Regions from separate parts of the Brevundimonas sp. 'scallop' genome, predicted to be linked through region 2. Evidence: predicted binding sites of a transcription regulator. Region 2 holds the regulator's gene; the other holds the start of a gene.
What was found. The regulator HrcA, encoded in region 2, represses chaperone genes, less so after heat shock. The targets are predictions, from matches to a motif close to GTTAGCANTCNNNNNNNNNGANTGCTAAC.
Positions count from the first base shown of each region.

Region 1: groES (co-chaperone GroES) is a predicted target of HrcA. The motif match lies at 5,921-5,949, and genes of this name have one in related genera.

Region 1 covers NZ_CP039382.1:145,734-157,192, reverse strand. Annotated here, with positions in the region: gene E4341_RS00775 (complex I NDUFA9 subunit family protein) at 100-1,077, shown strand; gene recQ (DNA helicase RecQ) at 1,162-3,039, shown strand; gene E4341_RS00765 (hypothetical protein) at 3,046-3,522, opposite strand; gene pgi (glucose-6-phosphate isomerase) at 3,622-5,241, shown strand; gene E4341_RS00755 (hypothetical protein) at 5,301-5,723, opposite strand; gene groES (co-chaperone GroES) at 6,022-6,309, shown strand; gene groL (chaperonin GroEL) at 6,363-8,009, shown strand; gene E4341_RS00740 (glycosyltransferase family 2 protein) at 8,112-8,840, opposite strand; gene E4341_RS00735 (glycosyltransferase family 39 protein) at 8,917-10,623, shown strand; gene E4341_RS00730 (hydroxymethylglutaryl-CoA lyase) at 10,623-11,459, shown strand, end outside.
Region 2 covers NZ_CP039382.1:474,481-485,939, forward strand. Annotated here, with positions in the region: gene E4341_RS02280 (S8 family peptidase) at 1-433, shown strand, start outside; gene grpE (nucleotide exchange factor GrpE) at 458-1,045, opposite strand; gene hrcA (heat-inducible transcriptional repressor HrcA) at 1,090-2,184, opposite strand; gene rph (ribonuclease PH) at 2,251-2,976, shown strand; gene E4341_RS02300 (hypothetical protein) at 3,041-3,502, shown strand; gene glmM (phosphoglucosamine mutase) at 3,499-4,845, opposite strand; gene glmS (glutamine--fructose-6-phosphate transaminase (isomerizing)) at 5,007-6,821, shown strand; gene E4341_RS02315 (Crp/Fnr family transcriptional regulator) at 6,782-7,450, opposite strand; gene E4341_RS02320 (Crp/Fnr family transcriptional regulator) at 7,503-8,246, opposite strand; gene E4341_RS02325 (hypothetical protein) at 8,246-8,506, opposite strand; gene E4341_RS02330 (phosphomannomutase/phosphoglucomutase) at 8,576-10,075, opposite strand; gene E4341_RS02335 (glycosyltransferase family 1 protein) at 10,116-11,201, opposite strand; gene E4341_RS02340 (AGE family epimerase/isomerase) at 11,294-11,459, opposite strand, start outside.

The DNA.
Region 1 (11,459 bases), 330 kb from region 2:
GCCGCGCGTCGAACGCCAGCGTGACCGTGAAGGCTCGCGTTGCGGTGCGGCGCCCTATCGTCTATCCCGCCGAAACGGATTTCGACTGGAGCTTTCCCCATGGCTGACCTCGCCCCCGGCGTCGTGACCCTCTTCGGAGGTTCGGGCTTTATCGGGTCGCAGGCGGTGCGCGCCCTGGCGCGTCGCGGCTGGCGCATTCGGGTCGCCGTGCGCAACCCAGTCCTGGCGATCGAAATCCAGCCGCTGGGCGATCCCGGGCAGATCCAGTTCATGCGCTGCGACATCACCAACCCGGCGGATGTGGCGCAGGCCGTGCGCGGCGCGGACGCCGTCGTCAATCTGGTCGGCGTCCTGCATGACGCAGGCGGCAAGCGCGGCTTCGACTCCGTCCATACCGAGGCGGCCAAGACCATCGCAGAGGCCGCCAAGGCGGCGGGCGTTGAGCGCCTGGTCCAGATCTCGGCCATCGGCGCCGACGCCGCCAGCCCCTCGGCCTATGGTCGCACCAAGGCCCAGGCCGAGGCGGGCGTTCGCGACGTCTATCCGGACGCGGTGATCCTGCGTCCGTCGCTGGTGTTCGGCGCGGGCGACAGCTTCCTCAATCGCTTCGCCGCCATGGCGACGATGGCGCCGGCCCTGCCGCTGATCGGCGGCGGCGAAACCCGGTTCCAGCCGGTCTATGTCGGCGATGTCGCCGAGGCTATCGCGCGCGGCGTGACCCGCGCGGACGCCGCCGGCCGCACCTATGAACTGGGCGGGCCGAGCCTCTATACCTTCCGCGAGGTGCTGGAGCTGGTGCGTCGTGAGACGGGCCGCGACCGGATGCTGGTTTCGGTGCCCTTCATCGTCGCCAAGCCCCTGGGTTCGCTGCTGCAACTGAGCCGGTTCGTCGGCCTGACCCCGCCGCTGACGCGCGATCAGGTGCTGATGCTGGAGAAGGACAATGTGGTCGCCGCCGATGCGCTTGGCCTCAGCGATCTGGGCATCGACCATCCGGCCGGCATGGCGGCTATCGCCCCGTCCTATCTGTGGCGCTACCGCGTCGGCGGCCAGTTCGCCGAAGCGCCCGCCCACTAAACCCTCCCCCTATGACGCCGCCGCCGGTCGCCTTCGCGGCCGGCGGCGTCTTCTGTTTGGGAACAAAGAGTGCACAGCTTAAGGATGCCGGCCACGCGCCCCCAGTTTTCCTCGACCGATACGACTGACCTGAACGACGCGCGGGCGTTGTTGGCGCGCGTCTGGGGGCACTCCGACTTCCGGGGGCTGCAGGGGCAGGTGGTCGAGCAGATCCTGTCGGGCGGCGATGTGCTGGCGGTCCTGCCGACCGGCGGCGGCAAGAGCGTCTGCTATCAGATCCCGGCCATCCTGCGCCCCGGACTGGGGTTGGTGGTGTCGCCGCTGATCGCCCTGATGACCGATCAGGTGGAGGCGTTGAAGCAGCAGGGCGTCGCGGCGGCGCGGCTGGATTCCGGGGTGTCGCTGGACGAGCGCTCGGCCATCTGGGCGGCGGCGCGGTCGGGGGAGCTGGACCTGCTCTATGTCTCGCCGGAAGGCCTGGCGGCGGGGGCCATGATGGACCGGCTGGCGGAACTGCCGCTGAGCCTGATCGCCATCGACGAGGCCCACTGTGTGTCCCAGTGGGGTCACGACTTCCGCCCCGACTATCGCAACCTGGGTCTGCTGGCCGAGCGGTTCCCCGACGTGCCCCGCATCGCGGTGACGGCGACCGCCGACGCCCGCACGCGCTACGACATTCTGCGCTCGCTTCGACTGGAAGAGGCGACGGTCTTCGTCGATAGTTTCGCGCGTCCGAACCTGCAACTGTCGGCCGAGCGCAAGGAGAGCGCGTCTCGGGCCAAGACCGACGCGCGGGTCATTGAACTGGTGCGCGAACGGCGGGGCAAGTCGGGCGTGGTCTATTGCGGCAGCCGCGACGGCTGCGACCGCGTGGCCCAGGCGCTGCGCGACGCCGGGACCAACGCCATCGCCTATCACGCCGGCATGGATACGAAGGAGCGCGACCGCCGGCTGGAACGCTTCCTGGCCGAGGAGGGCGCCGTCATGGTCGCGACCATCGCCTTCGGCATGGGCGTCGACAAGGCCGATGTCCGCTTCGTCATCCACGCCGATCCGCCCGGTTCGCTGGAGGCCTATTGGCAGGAGATCGGGCGCGGCGGTCGCGACGGCGAACCGGCCGAGGGCATCACCCTGTATGGCCCGTCCGACATCGCCTGGTCCTTGCGTCGGCTGGACAGCCGCCCGATGGCCGAGGAGGTCAAACAGGTCCAGGTCAGGAAGACCCGTCAGCTGTTCGCCATGCTGGACGGCGCCGTCTGCCGCGCCCAGGCCGTGCGGCGATATTTCGGCGAGCATGACGCCCAGCCTTGCGGCGTCTGCGACATCTGCGGCGACCCGCCCCAGCTCTATGACGCGACCGTCCCGGCCCAGAAGGCGTTGGCGGCGGTGCAGCGCTTGGGCGGCCGGTTCGGGCGCAACCGCGTCGTCGATCATCTGACCGCCCGCACCAAGGACTTGCAGCCGTGGGAGCAGCAACTGTCCACCTGGGGCATCGGGCGCGAGATTTCGCTGACCAGCTGGCGCGAGATCGTCGATCATTTGCTGTTCGAAGGTCTGCTGGCCGAGGATCCTAACGACGGCAAGCCGCTGGTCGGGCTGGGCGATCCCGAAGCGGTGCGCGCCGTCTATCGCGGCGAGCGCCAGATCGAGGTGCGTCGCGCGCCTCTGAGGGCCGATACGGCCCCGCGCCGTCGTGACCGATCGGGCGAAGGGCGCAATGCGGCGCTGGAGACGATGGACGCGGACGTCCGCGCCCGGTTCGAGGCCTTGCGCGCCTGGCGCCGCGACCGCGCCTCGGAACAGCACGTCCCGCCCTATGTCATCTTCCAGGACCGGACGCTGCTGGAGATCGCCCACGCCGAGCCGGGCGACCTGAACAGTCTGGGCGCCATTTCCGGCGTCGGTCAGTCGAAGCTGGATCGCTACGGCAAGGGCGTGCTGGAGGCGCTGGCCGCTCTCTAGAAGGCGTCAGACTTCCGGCTTGGGCGGGGCGGTGATGACTTCGACGTTGTCGTTCAGCAGATAGGACAGTTCCGACAGGGCTGTGGCGCGCTCGGCCGGGTTGGCGGCGGCCTGAACGGCCTGAACCTTCTTGGGCATGTCCTCGGAAATGCCGCGCAGGATGCATTTCAGGTCGCCGTCGGTGCCGCGTTCCTTCAGGATCAGGTGACCCTGCATGTCCAAGGCGGCCAACTGTTCCGCCTGGGCTTTGAAGCCGGTGAAGGCCTGGCTGGTGAAGAAGGCGGCGTCGTCGGCGGCCTTGGCGGCGGCCCAGCCATCGACGACAGCCTTCAGGCTGGCCGAGCGTGAGATGATGTCAGCGAACAGCGGCTCGCCCGCCACCGAGATCGGCGCGCCGGGCGCGGCGGCCGGCTGTTCGGCGGCCAGGGCCACCGAGGGATTGGACATCGCCAGGGCGATCGTGAGAGCAAGGCCGCAGGACATGGAGGTGACTTCCTGTTTCAGCGTCCGCTGGGACGTTGAACCTGAATACGCCCCAGCCGTAAACGAGTGTTTACCCTGTCATTCCCGATGGAGACGACGATGACCCGCGACGCCGCCTGGACCGCCTTCGACCAAGCCGCCGCCGAGGCCGCCTCCGTGCGGATCGTGGATCAGTTCGCCGCCGATCCTGACCGGCTGGCGCGGATGTCGGTCGAGGCTGCGGGGCTCTATCTGGACTTGTCGAAACAGAGCTGGACCAAGGCCGCCTTCGACGCCTGTCTGAATCTGGCGCGCGCCAGCGACGTGGAGGGACGTCGCGCGGCCCTTTTCGCCGGCGAGGCCGTCAATCTGACCGAAGGGCGGGCGGTGCTGCACCCGGCCCTGCGCGCCGCGTCGGGCGCCGACTTCAAGGCCCTGGGTGAGCCGGTCTCGGCTGAGGTGGACGCCGTGCGGGCGGACATGAAGGCCTATGCCGACGCCGTGCGGTCGGGCGCCGAGGCGGGCGCGACGGGGCGCAAGTTCGAGGCGATCGTCCATGTCGGCATCGGCGGGTCGGACCTGGGGCCGCGCGTGGTCTGGGACGCCCTGCGCCCACTCGATCCGGCCATCGATCTGCGCTTCGTCGCCAATATCGACCCGCGCGACATGGCCGAGGCGTTGACCGGCCTCGATCCCGAAACCACCCTGGTCGTGGTCGTGTCCAAGACCTTCACCACCCAGGAAACCCTGGCCAATGCAGAGGCGGCCAAGGCTTGGCTGGCTGCGTCGCTGCCGGCCGAGGGGATGACCAAACACTTCATCGGGGTGACGGCGGCGCCGGACAAGGCGGCGGCCTTTGGCTGCGGCCGGACGTTCGCTTTCCGGGACTGGGTCGGCGGGCGCTATTCCCTGTGGTCGGCGGTCAGCCTGTCGTGCGGCATCGCCCTGGGCTGGGACGTGTTCGAAGGGATGCTGGCGGGCGCCGCCGCGATGGACGACCATTTCGTGTCGGCCCCGCTGGAGCGGAACGCCCCGGTTCTGCTGGCCCTGGCCCAGGTGTTCAACGTCGATGGCCTGAACCGGCCGGCGCGTACGGTGGCGCCCTACGCCCACGCCCTGCGTCGCCTGCCGTCCTTCCTGCAGCAGCTGGAGATGGAGTCGAACGGCAAGCGGGTGCATCGCGACGGCACGCCGGTGACGCGCCAGACCTGCCCCGTCGTCTTCGGCGAGCCCGGCACCACCGGTCAGCACGCCTTCTTCCAACAGATCCATCAGGGGCCGCAGACCGTCCCGGCCGAGTTCGTGATCGTAGCCAAGACTCATGGTGACGCGCCGGAGGCGCCCCCAGAAGCGCCTTTGTGGTCCAACGCCCTGGCTCAGGGCCAGGCCCTGATGCTGGGCAAGACGACAGAGGCCGCCAAGGCCGAAGGGTTGGCGCAAGGATTGTCGGAGGAAGAGGCGACGCGCCTGGCGTCCCACCGCACCTTCACCGGCAACCGTCCGTCGACCGCCATTGTCATGGAGCGGCTGACGCCCGAAACCCTGGGGGCGCTGCTGGCCCTGTATGAGCACAAGACCTTCGTCGAGGGCGTGATCTGGGACATCAACAGTTTCGACCAATGGGGCGTCGAACTGGGCAAGGTCCTGGCCAAGGCGATCCTGAAGGACGTGGACGCGGGCGGCCCCTCGGCGGACCTGGATCCGTCCACGGCGGCCCTGATGCGCCGCGTGATGGGCTGACGCGAAAAGGGCCCGTCCTTGCCGGACGGGCCCTTCCAGTCATCTAGACTGTCAAACGCTTACCAGCGGCGGTCGTAGCGGTAGTCGCGATCATTGCGATAGTCGCGGCGGTCATAGCGCGAGTCGTAACGGCGGCCGTCGTAGCGGTAGTCGTAGCCCGAGCGGCTGCGATCGATGCCGTGCTCGCGCTCCCAATGGCCTTGGTTACGGTAGCACTGGCCGCCGCGGTAGTATTCGCAGCCCGAGCCGCGGTTGGAGGCCACTGCGCCCAGCGCCGCGCCGGCCAGGGCGCCGCCCGCGATGTAGCTGCCATCGCCGTTGCCATAGATGGCGCCGGCCAGACCGCCCACCGCAGCGCCGATCAGTGCGTTGCGACCGGTGTTGTCGCGATCGCGCGATTGGGCGGAAGCCGGAGCGGCCATCAGGCTCAGGGCCACGACGGGGGCGGCGGCGACCGCAGTGATCTTCAGCAGCTTGGACATTTTGGTCTCCTTGTTTGCTTGCCGATCTGCGTTTCCGGGGCGGGAAGGCATCCAGCGTTGAGGCCTTTCTATCGCTCCCAGTTTGAACGACCCCGGAGGCCGGCATTCATTTTCGGTTCATTTGTCACAGAGAATTCGCGCGGCGATCCATCGCCGCCGCTTGACGATGACCCCCCATCTGCCTAACTCCCGCTCGCGTTAGCACTCTCGCTGGTCGGCTGCCAAAACGGCGATCGCGAGAGCGCCGCACACCGTTTCAAAAACGCCCCGATCCGGGGGTTTTACAGGGAGAAGTCCGATGGCGTTCCGTCCGCTCGGCGACCGCGTGCTGGTCAAGCGCGTTGAAGAAGAATCCAAGACCAAGGGTGGGATCATCATCCCCGACACCGCCAAGGAAAAGCCGCAGGAAGGCGAAGTCGTCTCCGTCGGCCCTGGCGCCCGCGACGACACCGGCAAGGTCAATGCTCTGGAGCTGAAGGCCGGCGACCGCATCCTGTTCGGCAAATGGTCCGGCACGGAAGTGAAGATCGACGGCGAAGACCTGATCATCATGAAGGAATCCGACGTCCTGGGCGTGCTGTCCTAAGCACCCGACGTCCGACGTTCTTCAATCAACCCATATAGATAGGAGCTGCCCGCATGGCCGCTAAAATCGTACACTTCAACACCGACGCGCGCGACAAGATGCTGCGCGGCGTCAACGTGCTCGCCAACGCCGTCAAGGTGACGCTGGGGCCTAAGGGCCGCAACGTCGTGATCCAGAAGTCGTTCGGCGCTCCGCGCTCGACCAAGGACGGCGTGTCGGTCGCCAAAGAGATCGAGCTGGAAGACGCCTTCGAGAACATGGGCGCCCAGATGATCCGCGAAGTCGCTTCGAAAACGAACGACAAGGCGGGTGACGGCACCACCACCGCAACCGTTCTGGCTCAAGCCATCGTGCAAGAGGGCCTGAAGGCCGTCGCCGCCGGCATGAACCCGATGGATCTGAAGCGCGGCATCGACAAGGCCGTCGGCCTGGTGCTGGAAGAGATCAAGTCGAACTCCAAGCCCGTTTCGAACAACTCGGAAATCGCCCAGGTCGGCACCATCTCGGCCAACGGCGACTCGGAAATCGGTGAGCTGATCGCTCAGGCGATGGCCAAGGTCGGCAACGAAGGCGTCATCACCGTCGAGGAAGCCAAGACCGCCGACACCACCGTTGACGTCGTCGAAGGCATGCAGTTCGACCGCGGCTACCTGTCGCCTTACTTCATCACCAACGCCGACAAGATGGAGGCCCAACTCGAAGAGCCGCTCATCCTGCTGTTCGAGAAGAAGCTGACCTCGCTGCAAGCCATGCTGCCGATCCTGGAAGCCGTGGTGCAGTCGGGCCGTCCGCTGCTGATCATCGCCGAGGACATCGAAGGCGAAGCCCTGGCGACCCTGGTCGTCAACAAGCTGCGTGGCGGCCTGCGCGTCGCCGCCGTCAAGGCTCCGGGCTTCGGCGATCGCCGCAAGGCCATGCTGGAAGACATCGCCATCCTGACGGGCGGCCAGGTCATCTCGGAAGACCTGGGCATCAAGCTTGAGAGCGTCACCATCGACATGCTCGGCAAGGCCAAAAAGGTCACCATCACCAAGGACGACACCACCATCGTCGAAGGCGTCGGCGGCAAGGACGAGATCGAAGCCCGCGTGGCCCAGATCAAGCGCCAGATCGAAGACACCACCTCCGACTACGACAAGGAAAAACTGCAGGAACGTCTGGCCAAGCTGGCCGGCGGCGTCGCGGTTCTCCGCGTCGGCGGTTCGACCGAAGTCGAAGTGAAGGAAAAGAAGGACCGCGTCGACGACGCCCTGAACGCCACGCGCGCCGCGGCTGACGAAGGCATCGTTCCGGGCGGCGGCATTGCTCTGCTGAAGGCCTCCAAGATCCTGGCCGACGTCAAGGGCGACAACGCCGACCAGAACGCCGGCATCGCGATCATCCGTCGCGCCCTGCAGGCTCCGATCCGTCAGATCGCCGAAAACTCCGGCGTCGAAGGCTCGATCGTGGTCGGCAAGGTGCTGGAAAACGGCGACGCTTCGTTCGGCTTCAACGCCCAGACCGAAGAGTACGGCGACCTGGTGCAGATGGGCGTCATCGACCCGGCCAAGGTCGTCCGCACGGCCCTGCAAGACGCCGCTTCGGTGGCCGGCATCCTGATCACGACGGAAGCCGCCGTCGCCGACGCGCCCAAGAAGTCGGGCGGCGCCTCGGCCCCCGACATGGGCGGCATGGGCGGCATGGGCGGCATGGACTTCTAAGTCCAAGCTGACCGACGCTGAAATGCAGAAGGGCGGGGCCGCAAGGTCCCGCCCTTTTTGTTTGCCTATCCTCTCTGCCAAGCAGGGAGGGTGTGGGCCGTCTCAGAACTCCGAAATCGCGCCTGGCTTGCGGGACCGCGTCTTCAGCCACATGACGCCCAAGAGGTCCGAGACCGACGCCCGCAGTCGGCCCCAGTTGGTGTATTTCGAGCGGCCGACCTCGCGGTGGCGGTGGTCCACGTCGAGATACTGGTTCTTGAACCCCTCGCGGATCATCAGCGCCGGCAGGTAGCGGTGGATGTGATCGAAGTAGGGCAGGCGCAGGAAGACGTCGCGGCGGAAGGCCTTCAGTCCACAGCCGGTGTCGTCGGCGTCGTCGCCCAACAGTTTGCGGCGGATGCGGTTGGCCCAGATGGAGGCCTGGCGTTTGGCCTCGGTGTCCTGACGTTTGGCGCGACGGCCGCCGACCAGGCCCACGTCGCCGGGGGCGGACAGAAGCGCATCGACTAGGCGGGGCGCATCGGCCGGCGGGTTCTGGCCGTCGCCGTCCATCGTCACCACGACCGGCGCGCGCGCAGCCAGGACGCCGGTTCGAACCGCCCGGCTCTGGCCCGCGTTAGCGCCGTGGGCCAGCACGCGGAGCGCTGGCAGTTCGGCCATGGCCGCCTTCAACTCGGCCAGGGTCGCGTCCCTGGACGCATCGTCCACGAAGATCATCTCGTACGAACGGCCGGCGAAGGCGGCGGCGATCTCGCGCGCCAGGGGCACGGCGGCGCCCGCCTCGTCATGGACGGGAACGACGACGGAGATTTCGGGCGTTTCGACGGTCATCGGCGCTCCATAGAGGATAACGAGAGCTTAGGGGAGACGGCTGACGCAGGCGTGGTCGCCGTGTAAGGAGTCTGGAATGAAGACTTTCGATCTGGATGGCCGCATCGCCGGCTGGCGCGGGCCGGTTCTCGCGGCCCTGCTGACGCTGATCGCCGGCCTGCCGGGCCTGCTGCTGCTGCCGCCGCTGGATCGCGACGAGAGCCGGTTCGCCCAGGCGACGTCCCAGATGCTGGAAAGCGGCGACTATGTCGACATCCGCTATCAGGACGAGCCGCGTTGGAAGAAGCCGGTCGGCATCTACTGGATGCAGGCGCTCGCCGTGGGTCTGACCTCGGATGTCGAGGACCGCGAAATCGCGCCCTATCGCATCCCCTCCCTGCTGGGCGCCATGCTGGCGGCCTGGGCCGTGGCCTGGGCCGGCTCGGCCATGCTGGGCGGGCGGGTCGGCTTCTTTGGCGGGGCCATCATGGGGGCGACCTTCCTGCTGTCGACCGAGGCGGGGATCGCCAAGACCGACGCCATGCTGTGCGGCGCGACGACCCTGGCCATGGCGGCGTTGGCGCGCATCTATATGGCGACGAAGGCGGGCGAACGACCGATCCGGCCGCACAAGCTGCTGTTCTGGATCGGGATCGGTCTGTCGATCCTGATCAAGGGACCGATCGGGTTCTTGGTCGTGGCCCTGGCGATCATCGCCCTGTCCATCTGGGATCGGAACATCAGATGGCTGTATCGCCTCGGTTGGGGGTGGGGCCTGCCGCTGGTCGCCCTGATGGTCGGACCGTGGGCCATCGCCATCACCATCGCCACCGACGGCGGTTTCTGGCGCGAGGCCATCGGCGGGGACCTGGCGCCCAAGATCGCGGGCGCGCATGAAAGCCATTCGGGCTTCCCCGGCATGTATCTGCTGCTGGCGCCCCTGCTGTTCTTCCCTTCGACCCTGCTCTTGCCCGCCGCCGTATCGACGGGCTGGAGCCGGCGCGCCGAGCCGGCGATCCGGTTCCTGGTCTGCTGGCTGGTCCCAGGCTGGCTGATGTTCGAACTGGCGCCGACCAAGCTGTGGCACTACACCCTGCCGACCTTCGGAGCGCTGGCCCTGTTGGCGGCCGCGGCCCTGGCCCAACCCATCGGCAAGGTCTCGCGCATCACCGGCGCGGTGCTGGGCGCGTTCGCGGCTCTGCTGATCATCGGCATCACCGTCTATGGGCTGACGGTCTATGGCACCTCGACGGCCCAGACCTGGGCGGCGCTGACGGTGGTCATGGCGCTGGCGGCAGGGGCGATGGGGGGCTTCCTGCTGCTGAACCGCGCGCCGGTCGCAGCGCTGGTCGCCTCGCTGGCCTTCGGGATCGTGGCGCACGCGGCTCTGTCGGGCACCATCCGCCAACTGCGGCCCCTGGCCATCGCGCCTCAGCTGGAAAAGGCGCTGGAGGCGGCGGACCTGCACCCGCGTCAGGGGCGCACGCCGGGGCCCGTGGCGATCACCGGCTTCCATGAACCCAGCTTCGTCTTCCTGACCGGACGCGACACCGACCTGACCGACGCCCAAGGCGCGGCCGAGGCCCTGGCCGAGGGGCGGCCCGCCATCGTCGAAGGACGCGACGCCGACGCCTTCCGTGCGGCTGCGGCGCGTCTGGGCGTGTCCGGTCGCGCGGTCGGGACGGTCAACGGCTACAACTATTCGGCAGGCGATCCGGTCAGCCTGACCGTCTATGCGCCGCCGCCCAGAAACGGGAATGGTAACGGGAACGGGAACGGGAACGCCGCAGCGGGAGCCGAGTGATGGGCCGCTTCATCCAGATCGTCGAAGTCGGGCCGCGCGATGGCCTGCAGAACGAAAAGGCGGTGCTTGAGCCCGCCGTCCGCGCCGATCTGGTGCGACGTCTGGAGCAGGCGGGGGCGAAACGGATCGAGGCCGTCTCCTTCGTCCATCCTAAATATGTGCCGCAGATGGCGGGTGCCGAGGAGGTCATGGCCGCCCTGCCGCACGAGGCGGGGCGCAGCCGCATTGGCCTTGTGTTGAACGGCAAGGGCTATGACCGGGCGCTGGCGACCGGGGTGGACGAGGTCAATGTCTCGGTCGCCGCCACCGACGGCTTCGGCCTGAAGAACCAGGGCCTGGCGGTGAAGGATCAACTGGCCATGCTGGGCGAGATCGTCGCCCGCCGCCACAACGCCGAGGCCAGCGAGGGCGCGCCGTCGCTGTCGGCCATGATCTCCTGCGTCTGGGGCTGTCCGTTCGACGGCGAGGTGTCGGTCGATCAGGTCGCAGACATGGTCGGCGCCATCGCCGAGATGGGCGTGGGCGAGATCGGTCTGGCCGACACCATCGGCGCGGGCGATCCCTGGGCGGTGACGAAAAAGGTCGAGGCGGCCAGGGCGGCGGCGCCGGATGCGACCCTGCGCCTGCACTTCCACGACACCCGCAACACCGGCCTGGCCAACGCCTATGCCGGCGTCGAGGCCGGGATTGACGTCCTGGACGCCTCGGTCGGGGGGATCGGCGGCTGCCCGTTCGCGCCGGGCGCCACGGGAAACATCGCCACCGAGGATCTGGTCTATATGCTGGTGCGGGGCGGGTTCGAGACCGGCTATGACCTGGACGCCCTGATCGCGACG
Region 2 (11,459 bases):
CTGGACCCTGCGGCCGGGCCTGAGCCTGATCGGCGAGGCGGGGATGGGGTCTACGCGGATTGAGGGTCGGTTCCTGTCGATGGATCAGGCGGCGATCAGTTCGAATTGGCGGCTGGGGCTCTTGACGGGCTGTTCGATGATCTGTGACCGGATCAGCTTGACCCTGGCTCAGCCGCTCAGGATCGAGCGCGGAACCTTCTCGGCCATGCTGGCGGATGTTCCTGTCGAATATTTCGATCCGCTGACCTATTCGCGCCGCAGCTTCTCGGCGACGCCCAGCGGCCGCCAGATCGACTTTATCCTCGGTGGCGAACGTCGGCTGTGGGATGGGTCCAGCATGACGCTGCAAGCGGTCGCCAGCCGCGCGCCGCGCCATGTCGCAGACGCGCCGCCGGAGTTCGCCTTGATCGGAGCCTGGCGGCGTCAGTTCTGACCGACGCCGCCTGAAGGCCGCGGATCAGGCCTTGCCGTCGAAGGCCTGACCGTCGGCGACGGGGGCGGCGCCATAGGGGTTGGGAGTTTGGGTGCCGGATCCCTTGGCGGCGACGACCACCATGGCGGGGCGCACGGTGCGGCCGAACAGTTCAAAACCGGACTGCATGGTCTGGATCACCGATCCGCCGGGCACGGTCTCGGACGGCTGTTCCATCATCGCCTGGTGGAGATGCGGATTGAAGGCCTCGCCGGCCTGGGGCGCGACGCGCTTCAGGCCGTTGGCGTCGAAGGCTTGCAGCAGGGCCTTCTGCGTCAGTTCCAACCCGGTCACCAGACCGGCGGTCGCGCCCTCGGCGTCCTTGGGCGCAGCCATCAGGGCGCGTTCCAGATTGTCGGCGACGCCCAGCAGGTCCTTGGCGAAGCGCTGGATGGCGAAGGCGCGGGCGTCATTCTGCTGCGTTTCCGAACGGCGCTTCAGATTCTCCATCTCGGCGGCGACGCGCAGGGCGCGGTCCTTCCATTCGTCACGCTCGGCGATCACGGCGTCCAGCGGCGCCAGATCGTCTGACGGATGAGCGTCCAGGCCGTGTTCGGCGTTGGTTTCGGCCATGTCGGCGTCCACGGCGTTTAGTTCGTCGTTAAGGGGCTTGTCGCTCACTTGTCGTTCCCGTCCAGCATCCGGCCCAGCACCCGGGCGGTATAGTCCACCAACGGAATGACACGGGCGTAGTTCAGTCGTGCGGGGCCTATGACGCCGATGGCGCCAAGAACCCGCTGTCGGCCGCTCATATAGGGCGCCGCGATCACGGCGGAACCCGAAAGTGAAAACAACCGTGTCTCGGCGCCGATGAAAATGCGTACGCCCTGCGCCGCATCGACGCCGTCCAGCAGGCCGATCAGCTGTTCCTTCTGCTCCAGATCATCGAAAAGGACGCGGACCCGCTCCAGATCGGCCAAGCCTTCCCGGTCCTGAAGCAGGTTGGCGCGGCCCCGCACAATCAGGGCGCGCTCGCGATCCTGGCCGCCGGACCACGCAGCGAATCCGTCCTCGACCAGGCGGGCGGCGGTCTGGTCCAGTTCACGCCGTGCGATTTCCAACTCCTGGGTCATCTCCCGCTTGGCGTCGGCGAAAGGGCGGCCGCGCAGGCGGGCGTTCAGAAAGTTGGAGGCCTCGACAAGAGTCGAAGGCGTGACGCCTGCCGACAGGGTCATGATGCGGTTTTCGACCGTGCCGTCGTCAGCGACGATGACCGCCAGGGCCTGATCGCCGCCCAGGGCGACGAACTCGACATGTTTGACGCCGGAATCACGGACCGGGCTCGATACGACGCCCGCGCCGCCGGCCAGGCCTGACAGCAGGTTCGAGGCCTCGTCCAAGGCGGACTCGAAGTTCCGGCCGCGTCCGGCGAGCCGCCCGTCGATCTCGCGACGCTCTTCCTTGGTCAGGTCGCCGACTTCCAGCAGGCCGTCGACGAACAGGCGAAGGCCTGCATGGGTCGGGATGCGCCCGGCCGAGGTGTGGGGCGCCGCCAGCAGGCCCGCGAGGGTAAGATCCTGCATGGTGTTGCGGATCGAGGCAGGCGACAGGGCGATGCCGCCCAGCGACAAAGTCCGCGACCCGACCGGCTCGCCTGTCTCCAGATAGCTTTCCACGATGCGACGGAAGATGTCGCGCGCCCGCGCATCCAGCCCCGCCAGTCCCGCGAGGGACTGGCCGGCGTCGAACGGCGGGTTTTTCGGGGCATACAGGCTCACGGTTTCAGGATAAGCACCGCCGCGACAGCTTCCAAGGTCAGACTTCCAAGGATCCCTCCCATGCGCCATTCGCAACGCACCGACGATCAACTGCGTCCCGTGACCATCGAGACCGGCGTCAACCGCTATGCCGAGGGTTCGTGCCTGATCAGCTTCGGCAACACCAAGGTGCTGGTGACCGCCTCGATCGAGGACAAGGTGCCGGGCTGGATGCGCAACACGGGCCAGGGATGGGTGACCGCTGAATACGGCATGCTGCCCCGCGCCACCCACACGCGCGGGCGTCGTGAAGCCGCCGCCGGCAAACAGTCGGGCCGCACGCAAGAGATCCAGCGATTGATCGGCCGCTCCCTGCGCGCCGTGGTGGACCTCAAGGCGCTCGGCGAACGTCAGGTGCTGATCGATTGCGACGTCATCCAGGCCGACGGCGGCACCCGCACGGCGTCGATCACCGGCGCCTGGGTCGCCATGAGCCTGGCCCTGAACTATCTGCGCGACGAGGGCGTGCTTAAGGCCGACCCGATCACGGATCAGGTGGCGGCCGTATCGTGCGGCGTCTGCGACGGCGTGCCGGTGCTGGACCTGGATTACGAAGAGGATTCCGAGGCCGAGGCGGATTCGAACTTCGTCCTGACCGGCTCCGGCCAGATCGTCGAGGTCCAGGCCACCGGCGAGAAGCGCGGCTTCTCGCGCGCCGAGTTCGACCGGCTGTTTTCGCTAGCCGAGATCGGCTGCACCGAACTGTTCGCCCTGCAGAAAGCGGCCTTGGCGGCGGTGAAGCGATAGGGGGTTTCACCTCGGGGCGCGGACGGGCATCCTCGTCCGGTCAGTCCTGACCGGAGACAAGTCGATGCGTCGATCCCCCTGGCTTTCGATGGCCGCCTGCGTTGTGTTGATGGCCGGATGTCAGCGCGCTGATCCAGCCGATCAGCCTGGGTCCGGAGACACGGCGGCAAGCAGCAACGTCATCGACGCGGTTCCATTGGCGCCGGACGCTCCGCCGCCTGCCCCGCCCGCCAAGCCGGCGGCTGCGGAGAAGGAAGCCGCCAAACCGGCCGAGGACCCCGAGGCCAGCATTCCCGAAGGACCGGACATGCCCGCTCAGCCGGTGCCGGTCAGCGAGGTTCCTTGCCGCGACGCCATAGGCGCCGCCGCCTCGGCCCGGCTGGTCGAGCGCTGCATTCAGGTCAGCCCGGCGACCCGCCCGCCCTGCAACGCCGCCAACCCCTGCGACCTCATCCAGGGGGAGATCGACCGGTCCTGCAAACTGTGGGCACGCGACGGCGACCCGCCGGCGGCGTGCAAGCCTTAGGCTGAGCGCACCGCGCCCGCCACATCGGCCACCACCCGCTTCACCAGCGCCTCGTCGTCGCCCTCGGCCATGACGCGGATCAGTTTTTCCGTGCCCGATGGCCGCACCAGCAGGCGGCCCGAGCCGTTCAGCGCCGCCTCGGCCTCGGCGATGGCGGCCTTGACCGTGTCGGTTTCCAGCGGCTTGTCGGCGGTGAAGCGAACGTTCTCCAGCTTTTGCGGAACGGGATCGAACTGGCGGGCCAGTTCGCTCATCGGCTTGCCGGATTCGACCAGGACGGCCAGCACCTGCAGCGCCGCCATCAGGCCGTCGCCGGTCGTGGCGTGGTCGTGCAGGATGATGTGGCCCGACTGTTCGCCGCCGATGTTGAAGCCGCCTTCGCGCATCCTTTCCATGACATAGCGGTCGCCGACCTTGGTCCGCTCCAGCGTCAGGCCTTCGGACTTGAGTTTGCGCTCCAGCCCCAGGTTGGACATGACGGTGGCCACCACGCCCCCGCCGGTCAGGAGGCCGCGCCTAGCCCAGTCCAGGCCGACCAAGGCCATGATCTGATCGCCGTCCACGACCCGACCCGTCTCGTCGCAGATGATCAGTCGGTCGGCGTCGCCGTCCAGGGCGATGCCGATATCGGCGCGGTAGCGTTTGACCGCATCGGCCAGGGTCGCCGGATGGGTCGAGCCGCACTCGGCGTTGATGTTGGTGCCGTTCGGGGTCACGCCCACGGGGAAGACTTCGGCGCCCAGTTCGAACAGGGTGGTGGGCGCGACCTTGTAGCCGGCGCCGTTGGCGCAATCGACGGCGATACGCAGCCCTTGCAGCGTTAGCCGCTTGGGGAAGGCCTGTTTGGCGATCTCGATATAGCGGGCCTGGGCGTCGTCGATGCGTTTGACCCGGCCTAGCTTGTTCGACGGCGCCAGGCCTTGGTCCAGACCCTGGTCCATCATGGCCTCGATCTTCAGCTCGATCTCGTCCGAGAGTTTGTAGCCGTCCGGCCCGAACAGCTTGATGCCGTTGTCGGCATAGTTGTTGTGCGAGGCCGAGATCATCACGCCCAGATCGGCGCGCATCGACCGGGTCAGCATGGCCACGCCGGGCGTCGGGACGGGACCGAAGGTGCGCACGTCCATTCCGACCGAAGCGAAACCGGCGACCAGGGCTGGCTCGATCGTATAGCCGGACAGGCGCGTGTCCTTGCCGATCACCACAAGATGGCGGCGGTCGTCGTCGGTGCGGAACAGTTTCCCTGCGGCCAGACCCACGCGCAGCGCGACCTCGGCCGTCATCGGATAGGTGTTGGCGCGGCCGCGAATGCCGTCGGTGCCGAAATATTTTCTGTCGCCCAAGGTGCGGTCCTTTGTTTCGGGTAACGTTCCGAAACCCCTTTTTTGATGCGGTCCGCCTTAAGATTGCATAGACGGCCGATGGGGCTTGATCTGTGGCTTAGCCCCGGATCGCCGCCAGTGCAAAGCGGCGCCCTTTTCCTGATTTCTCGGAGCCTTCGCTCATGTGCGGCATCATCGGCGTCACCGGCAATGGTCCTGTCGTTCCCCGGCTGATCGACAGCCTGAAACGGCTGGAGTACCGCGGCTATGATTCCGCCGGCGTCGCCGCCGTCGTGGACGGCTCGGTCGAGCGCCGCCGCGCCAAAGGAAAGATCCGCAATCTGGAGGCCGTTCTGGTCGAGGAGCCGATGACCGCGACGGTCGGCATCGGCCATACCCGCTGGGCCACGCACGGCGCGCCCACGACCGCCAACGCCCACCCACACAAGGCCGGTCGTGTCACCCTGGTCCATAACGGCATCATCGAAAACTTCGCCGAGCTGAAAGCCGAGCTGGCCGCCGAAGGCCATGTCTTTGAAAGCCAGACCGACACCGAGGTCATCGCCCACCTGCTGGACGCCGAATTGAATACGGGTCGCGCGCCGCTGGAGGCGTTCAAGACCACTCTGGATCGCCTGACCGGCGCCTATGCGCTGGCGGTGCTGATCGACGGGACGGACGACCTGATCCTGGGCGCGCGACGCGGCAGCCCCTTGGTGGTCGGCTGGGGCGAGGACGAAATGTATCTGGGCTCGGACGCGCTGGCCGTCGGTCCGTTCACGCAGAAGATTTCCTATCTGGAAGAGGGCGATTACGTCGCCGTGACCAAGGCCGGCGCCCAGATGTTCGACGTGGCGGGCAAGCCGGTCGAACGCGCCATCGTCCAGGTCTCGGCCTCATCGGCCATGGTCGAGAAGGGCGAATATCGCCACTTCATGGAGAAGGAAATCCATGAACAGCCCGACAGCGTCCAGCACACCCTGTCGGAATATCTCGACCTGGTGACCGGCAAGGCCAAGACCAATCCCGTCGATTTCGCCGCCATCGACCGCCTCCAGATCGTCGCCTGCGGCACCGCCTTCTACGCCGGCCAGATCGGCCGTTACGCCTTCGAGAAGCTGGCGGGCCTGCCCTGCGACGTCGAGATCGCGTCGGAGTTCCGCTATCGCTCGCCGGCCGTCTCGAAATCTACCCTGGCGGTCGCCGTCAGCCAGTCGGGCGAGACGGCCGACACCCTGGCCAGCCTGACCTGGTGCAAGACGCAGGGGTTGCAGACCGCCGCTGTCGTCAATGTTCACTCATCCTCGATGGCGCGCGAAGCCGCCGTCCTGTGGCCCACCCATGCCGGACCCGAGATCGGCGTCGCCTCGACCAAGGCCTTCACCGCCCAGGTTGCCGCGCTCTTGGCTCTGGCCGTGGCGGCGGGCGTGGCGCGCGGCCGGATCGATGCGGCTCACGAGGCCGAACTGGTCAAGGCTCTGTTCGAAAGCCCGCGCCTGATCGCCGAGGCCCTGACGATGGGCGACAGCATCCGCGCCGTGACCCACGATCTGTCAAAGGCGGACGACGTCCTGTTCCTGGGGCGCGGGGCCATGTTCCCGCTGGCGATGGAAGGCGCGCTGAAGCTGAAGGAGATCAGCTATATCCACGCCGAGGGCTTTGCCGCCGGAGAGTTGAAACACGGCCCCATCGCCCTGATCGACGAAGAGACCCCGACCATCGCCCTGGCTCCGCTTGACGATGTGTTCGAAAAGACCGCGTCCAACCTGCAGGAGGTCGCCGCACGGGGCGGCCCGGTCATCATGATCGCGCCGGAAAAGGCACCCGATCCGCACGGCGCCGGCATTCGCCGCATCCACGCCCCCGACTGCCATCCGCTGATCGCGCCTCTGGTCTATGCCGTGCCGGTGCAGCTGCTGGCCTATTACACCGCCGTGCAGAAGGGCACTGACGTGGATCAGCCCCGCAACCTGGCAAAATCCGTCACGGTCGAATAGGCCTCGTCCGTCATCCGCCGCAGGGCCTCTGCATCGGTGATCTGGATCGCGCCGCGCCGCAGCCGCACGGCGCCGGCGGCGCACAGTTCGGTGCAGGCGGTCGATATGCTGGCGCGTCGCACAGCCATCAGCTGCGACAGCTCTGTTTGACGCAGAGCGAGGACGTCGCCTCCATTTCGGTCGTGGACGTCGAGCAATAGGGCGGCCAGGCGCTGGCTGACTTTTAATGTGGCGTGGCGCGAAAGCTCAGCCTGAAGGGCGATGTTGCGACGGCGAAGATCAATCAGCGCCAACTCGACCAGACTGTCGCGATCGATCTTTTGCGCCAGCTTGCGAGCGGAGACGGTCAGGTATCGTCCGGTCGTCAACCAAACGGCCGACTCTGGCCCACCCCCACCTAATACAGCGTCGAAGTTGATCACGTCGTCGCTGGACGCCAGCCCATGCGACAGAGCGCCGTCGAGCCCGATCCGCGCCAAAACGCCGGACAAAATCAGCGTGACGACGGCTTCGCCATTCTGTGTGGTTGAGGTTCGCGCACCAGCCTCGGCGAAGAACGCGTCGCCTTCGTCCAGGCCCTGAACTGCGAGGGCAGACAACAGAGCGTGCGCGAGGTTCGACTGGGACATGCCCCGTCTAGACGGCCGATCGCCGGTGTGTGCGATAACATGCGTTAAGCGATCAGACGGGCTCTGATTGCAAGCGCAGATAGGTGGGGTCGAATTCAGCGATCTCGGCCAAGCGGCGCCAGTCGAGAATATCGATCCGCCCACCCGCCCAGGCGACGACCCCCTCGCTGCGGAGCTCGGAAATCAGACGGCTGACATGGACGGTCGAGAGGCCGAGCGCGTCACCCAGCGACGTTTGCGTCAGGGGAAGATCGAATGACAGATCACCCGTCTGTCCGACGGCCTGGAGGCGAAGGTAAAGCTCGCACACCAGATGCGCCAGATGGCCCAGACCGCTCCGTCGGCCCATGGCTACCAGCCATTGTCGATGGATGGCGGCGTCGATGATGGTGTCCAGCCAAAGCAGTCGGCCCAGGTGTGGATGTCGTTCGGTGATATCGATCAAGCCGCTGTGCGGCGCCTCTGCGATCACGCAGTCGGTCAGGGCGACGACGCCGTGATCCATCTGCTTCATCAACAGGCTGTGCAGGTCGATGAAGTCGCCCGACACATTGATCTCGGTGATCTGACGCGCCCCATCTTCCAGAGTGGAATAACGGGCCGAAAAGCCTGAAATCAGAAGGGTGCTGTGAAGCGGGCGGGTGTGCTCGCGCACGATATCGCATCCGGCGGAGACGGTTTTGGGCGCATCGAGGACAGCGCGTAACGCCTCTATTTCTTCGGGATTGAGCCGGTCCCGGAGCGACAACTTATCGACCAGCGTGGTGATTTTTGAGGCGCTGCCAGCCTTGGTCATCACGCGTCCCCCGTCAATGTCCAGCCCTCGGGCGCCTGATCGGATGCGGAGGCCGTGACGCTGACGACCGTTCGACCCTCGGTGTCCGTGACGATGACGCTGAAGGCGCGGGTCGTCCAGAACGATGCGCCCCGATAGCGCAGGATTTCGCCCAGCACGGCGACGGCTTCCTCGCGCGCCGCATCAACGCTCCTCAGTTCCTCGCCCTGATCGTCGCGGATGCAATCTCCGTTCTGGGTATGGAAAAAGTAACGCGGCAATCTTCCCTCCTGGCCTCAGCCGAAAGGGAAGCGGTCACGGGCGCGATTGGTTCAGTCCGCTGTGATCTTTCAGATTTCCTGGTTGAAGGCGCCGATTTCAGGATAGGCGGCCAGGCGCGGCTTGATCTCCTTGCGGAACAGATCGCGCATATCGTCTTCGGATCGCATGCTCTCGACCACCACGACCAATTCCGGCTTATTGGACGAGGCACGGACCAAGACCCATGAGCCGTCTTCCAGATGCACGCGAACGCCGTTGACGGTGATGGCCTCGATGATCTTGCGGCCCAGGATTTCGCCACCGGCGTCGGCCAGATCGGAGTATTCCTTCACGATCCGTTCCAGCACGCCATACTTCAGCTCGTCGTCGCAGTGGGGCGACATGGTCAAGCTGGTCCAGGCGTCTGGAAGGGCCGACTTCAGTTCGCTGAGCTTTTTACCTGGATTGCGATCCAGCATGGCCAGAACGGCCCCGGCTGCGACCAGCCCGTCGTCGTAGCCGTGGCCTAGATCGCCGGCCATGAAGAAGTGGCCCGATTTTTCGAAGCCGGCCAGGGCGCCCAGTTCGGCGGTCTTGCGCTTGATGTAGGAGTGGCCCGTCTTCCAATAGACGACCTCGGCGCCGTTCGCCTTGAGCACCTCATCGGTCTTATAGAGGCCGGTCGATTTCACATCGACCACGAAGGTGCTGTCCGGATAGACCTTGGACAGGTCGCGGGCCAGCATCAGGCCGATCTTGTCGGCGAAGATCTCCTCGCCCGTGTCGTCCACAACGCCGCAACGGTCGCCGTCGCCGTCGAAGCCAAGGGCGAGATCTGCGCCCGTCTCACGCACCCGCTGAGCCATCTGCACCAGCATGGCGTGATCTTCCGGGTTCGGATTATATTTGGGGAAAGTGTAGTCGAGGTCGGTGTCCATCTCGATCACCTCGACGCCCATCCGGCGCAAGGCGTCGGGGGCGAAGGCGCCAGCCGTGCCGTTGCCGCAGGCGCAGACGACCTTCAAGGGACGCTTGATCTGCACCTTGGAGGCCACGTCGGCGACATAGGTTTCGCGGAAGTCATCGATGCGCACCAGCTTGCCGCCGGGGCGGGCCACGCCCTCGCCGTTCAGCACGATTTCTTTCAGGCGGCCCATTTCCACCGGGCCAAAGGTCAGAGGCTTGTTTGCCCCCATCTTCACGCCGGTCCAGCCGTTCTCGTTGTGACTTGCGGTGACCATGGCGACGCAAGGCGCGTCCAGCTCGAACTGACCGAAATAGGCCATGGGCGACAGGGCCAAGCCTACGTCCAATACCTCCATCCCGCCTTCCAGCAAGCCCAGAATCAAAGCCTGTTTGACGCTGAGGCTGTAGCCTCGGAAATCATGTCCGGTGACGATCTTGGGCGCCACGCCGATCTCATGGACATAGGTGGCCAGGCCGAGACCCAAGGCCTGGATGCCGAGGAGGTTGATCTCTTTTTCCAGAATCCAACGCGCATCGTATTCACGGAACCCGGTGGGCTTAACCAAGGCCTGGGTTTCATAAGCGGCCGTGTTCGGCTTCAGGTCCTGACGGGGCTTGAGCATGGTGGTAGTCCTTGGTTGTTTCAGTTGGATTGCCGACCGATCAGGCGGCCGCGCGCTTGCGGATGCGGGCGATGCGGCGCAGGCGCCGCCAGAACCGTCCGCGCTCGGGTTCGGGATAGGGTTGCAGGTTCTCGACGAACTGCTCGGCCGAGGCGCGCCAGCTGAACTTTTCCGCATAGGCGCGCACAGCCTTGCGATCCAGCTCAAGGCATTTCATGCAGGCGCTCCTGAGGTCCTTGTCGATTGCGCCTGCGTTCGATCCCGGAATGATGTCGATCGGGCCGTGAGCCGGATAGGCCGCGACCGGCGTGCCGGCGGCCATGGCTTCCAGAATCACCAGGCCGAAGGTGTCGGTCCAGCTGGGGAAGACGAAGACGTCGGCATCGCGGAAACAGCGGGCCAGATCGTCGCCGAATTTGGCGCCGAGGAACTTGGCATCCGAATACTTCTCTTCTAGCTCGGCGCGGGCCGGGCCATCGCCGACGACAATCTTGGTGCCGGGCAGGTCAAGTTGCAGGAAGGCCTCGATGTTCTTCTCGACCGCCACACGACCGACGTTCAGGAAGAAGGGCCGCGGCCAGTCCTTGCCGCCAAGTTCGTCGTAGATGCGCTCCAGGTTGGGATTGAACACATCCGTGTCCACGCCCCGCGACCAGGGAGAGACGTTCTTAAATCCGTGCTCGACCAGTTCGTCGCGCAGGGTCGGCGTCGCCACCATCAGACGTCCCGACGGCTTGTGAAACCACTTCATATAGGCGTAGCCGACCTGAACCGGGATCGGGAAACGCGCCGAGACATATTCGGGGAATTTGGTGTGATAGCTGGTCGTGAACGGCAGCTTCCATTCCACGCAGATGCGCCGCGTGGCGATGCCGATCGGACCCTCGGTGGCGATGTGCACGGCCTCGGGTTCGAAGGCCCGCAGCATCTCGCGGATCTCTTCTTCCGCCCCGAGCGCCAGCCGGATCTCCGGATAGGTGGGGCAGGGGATGGTCTTGAACAGACTAGGTTCGATGACCTCGACCTCATGACCCATGCCGCGGCATTCCGCGACCGTGCGCGTCAAGGTGCGGACGACGCCATTGACCTGAGGTTCCCAGGCGTCGGTGGCCAGAACGATGCGCATTGAGGCGGGCGGACCCTGAGCCGTTGAGTAAGGGCGGAACTTCTAGACGGTTCGAATGACGAAGGCGAGACAGTCTCCGATGTCCAAGGCTCCTATAGCAGCCGCAAGGGTGGAGCTATATCAGGCTCTATTACGGTCAAGGTTTCTTTCGCCTGAACATAAGCGGCCATGATGTGATAGAAGGAACTGGCAGGAGCTGGCTCGTCGATGAACTCGCCAGTGGCAAGGAGCTTGTCGTGCCAAAGTCCTTGCGGCGTG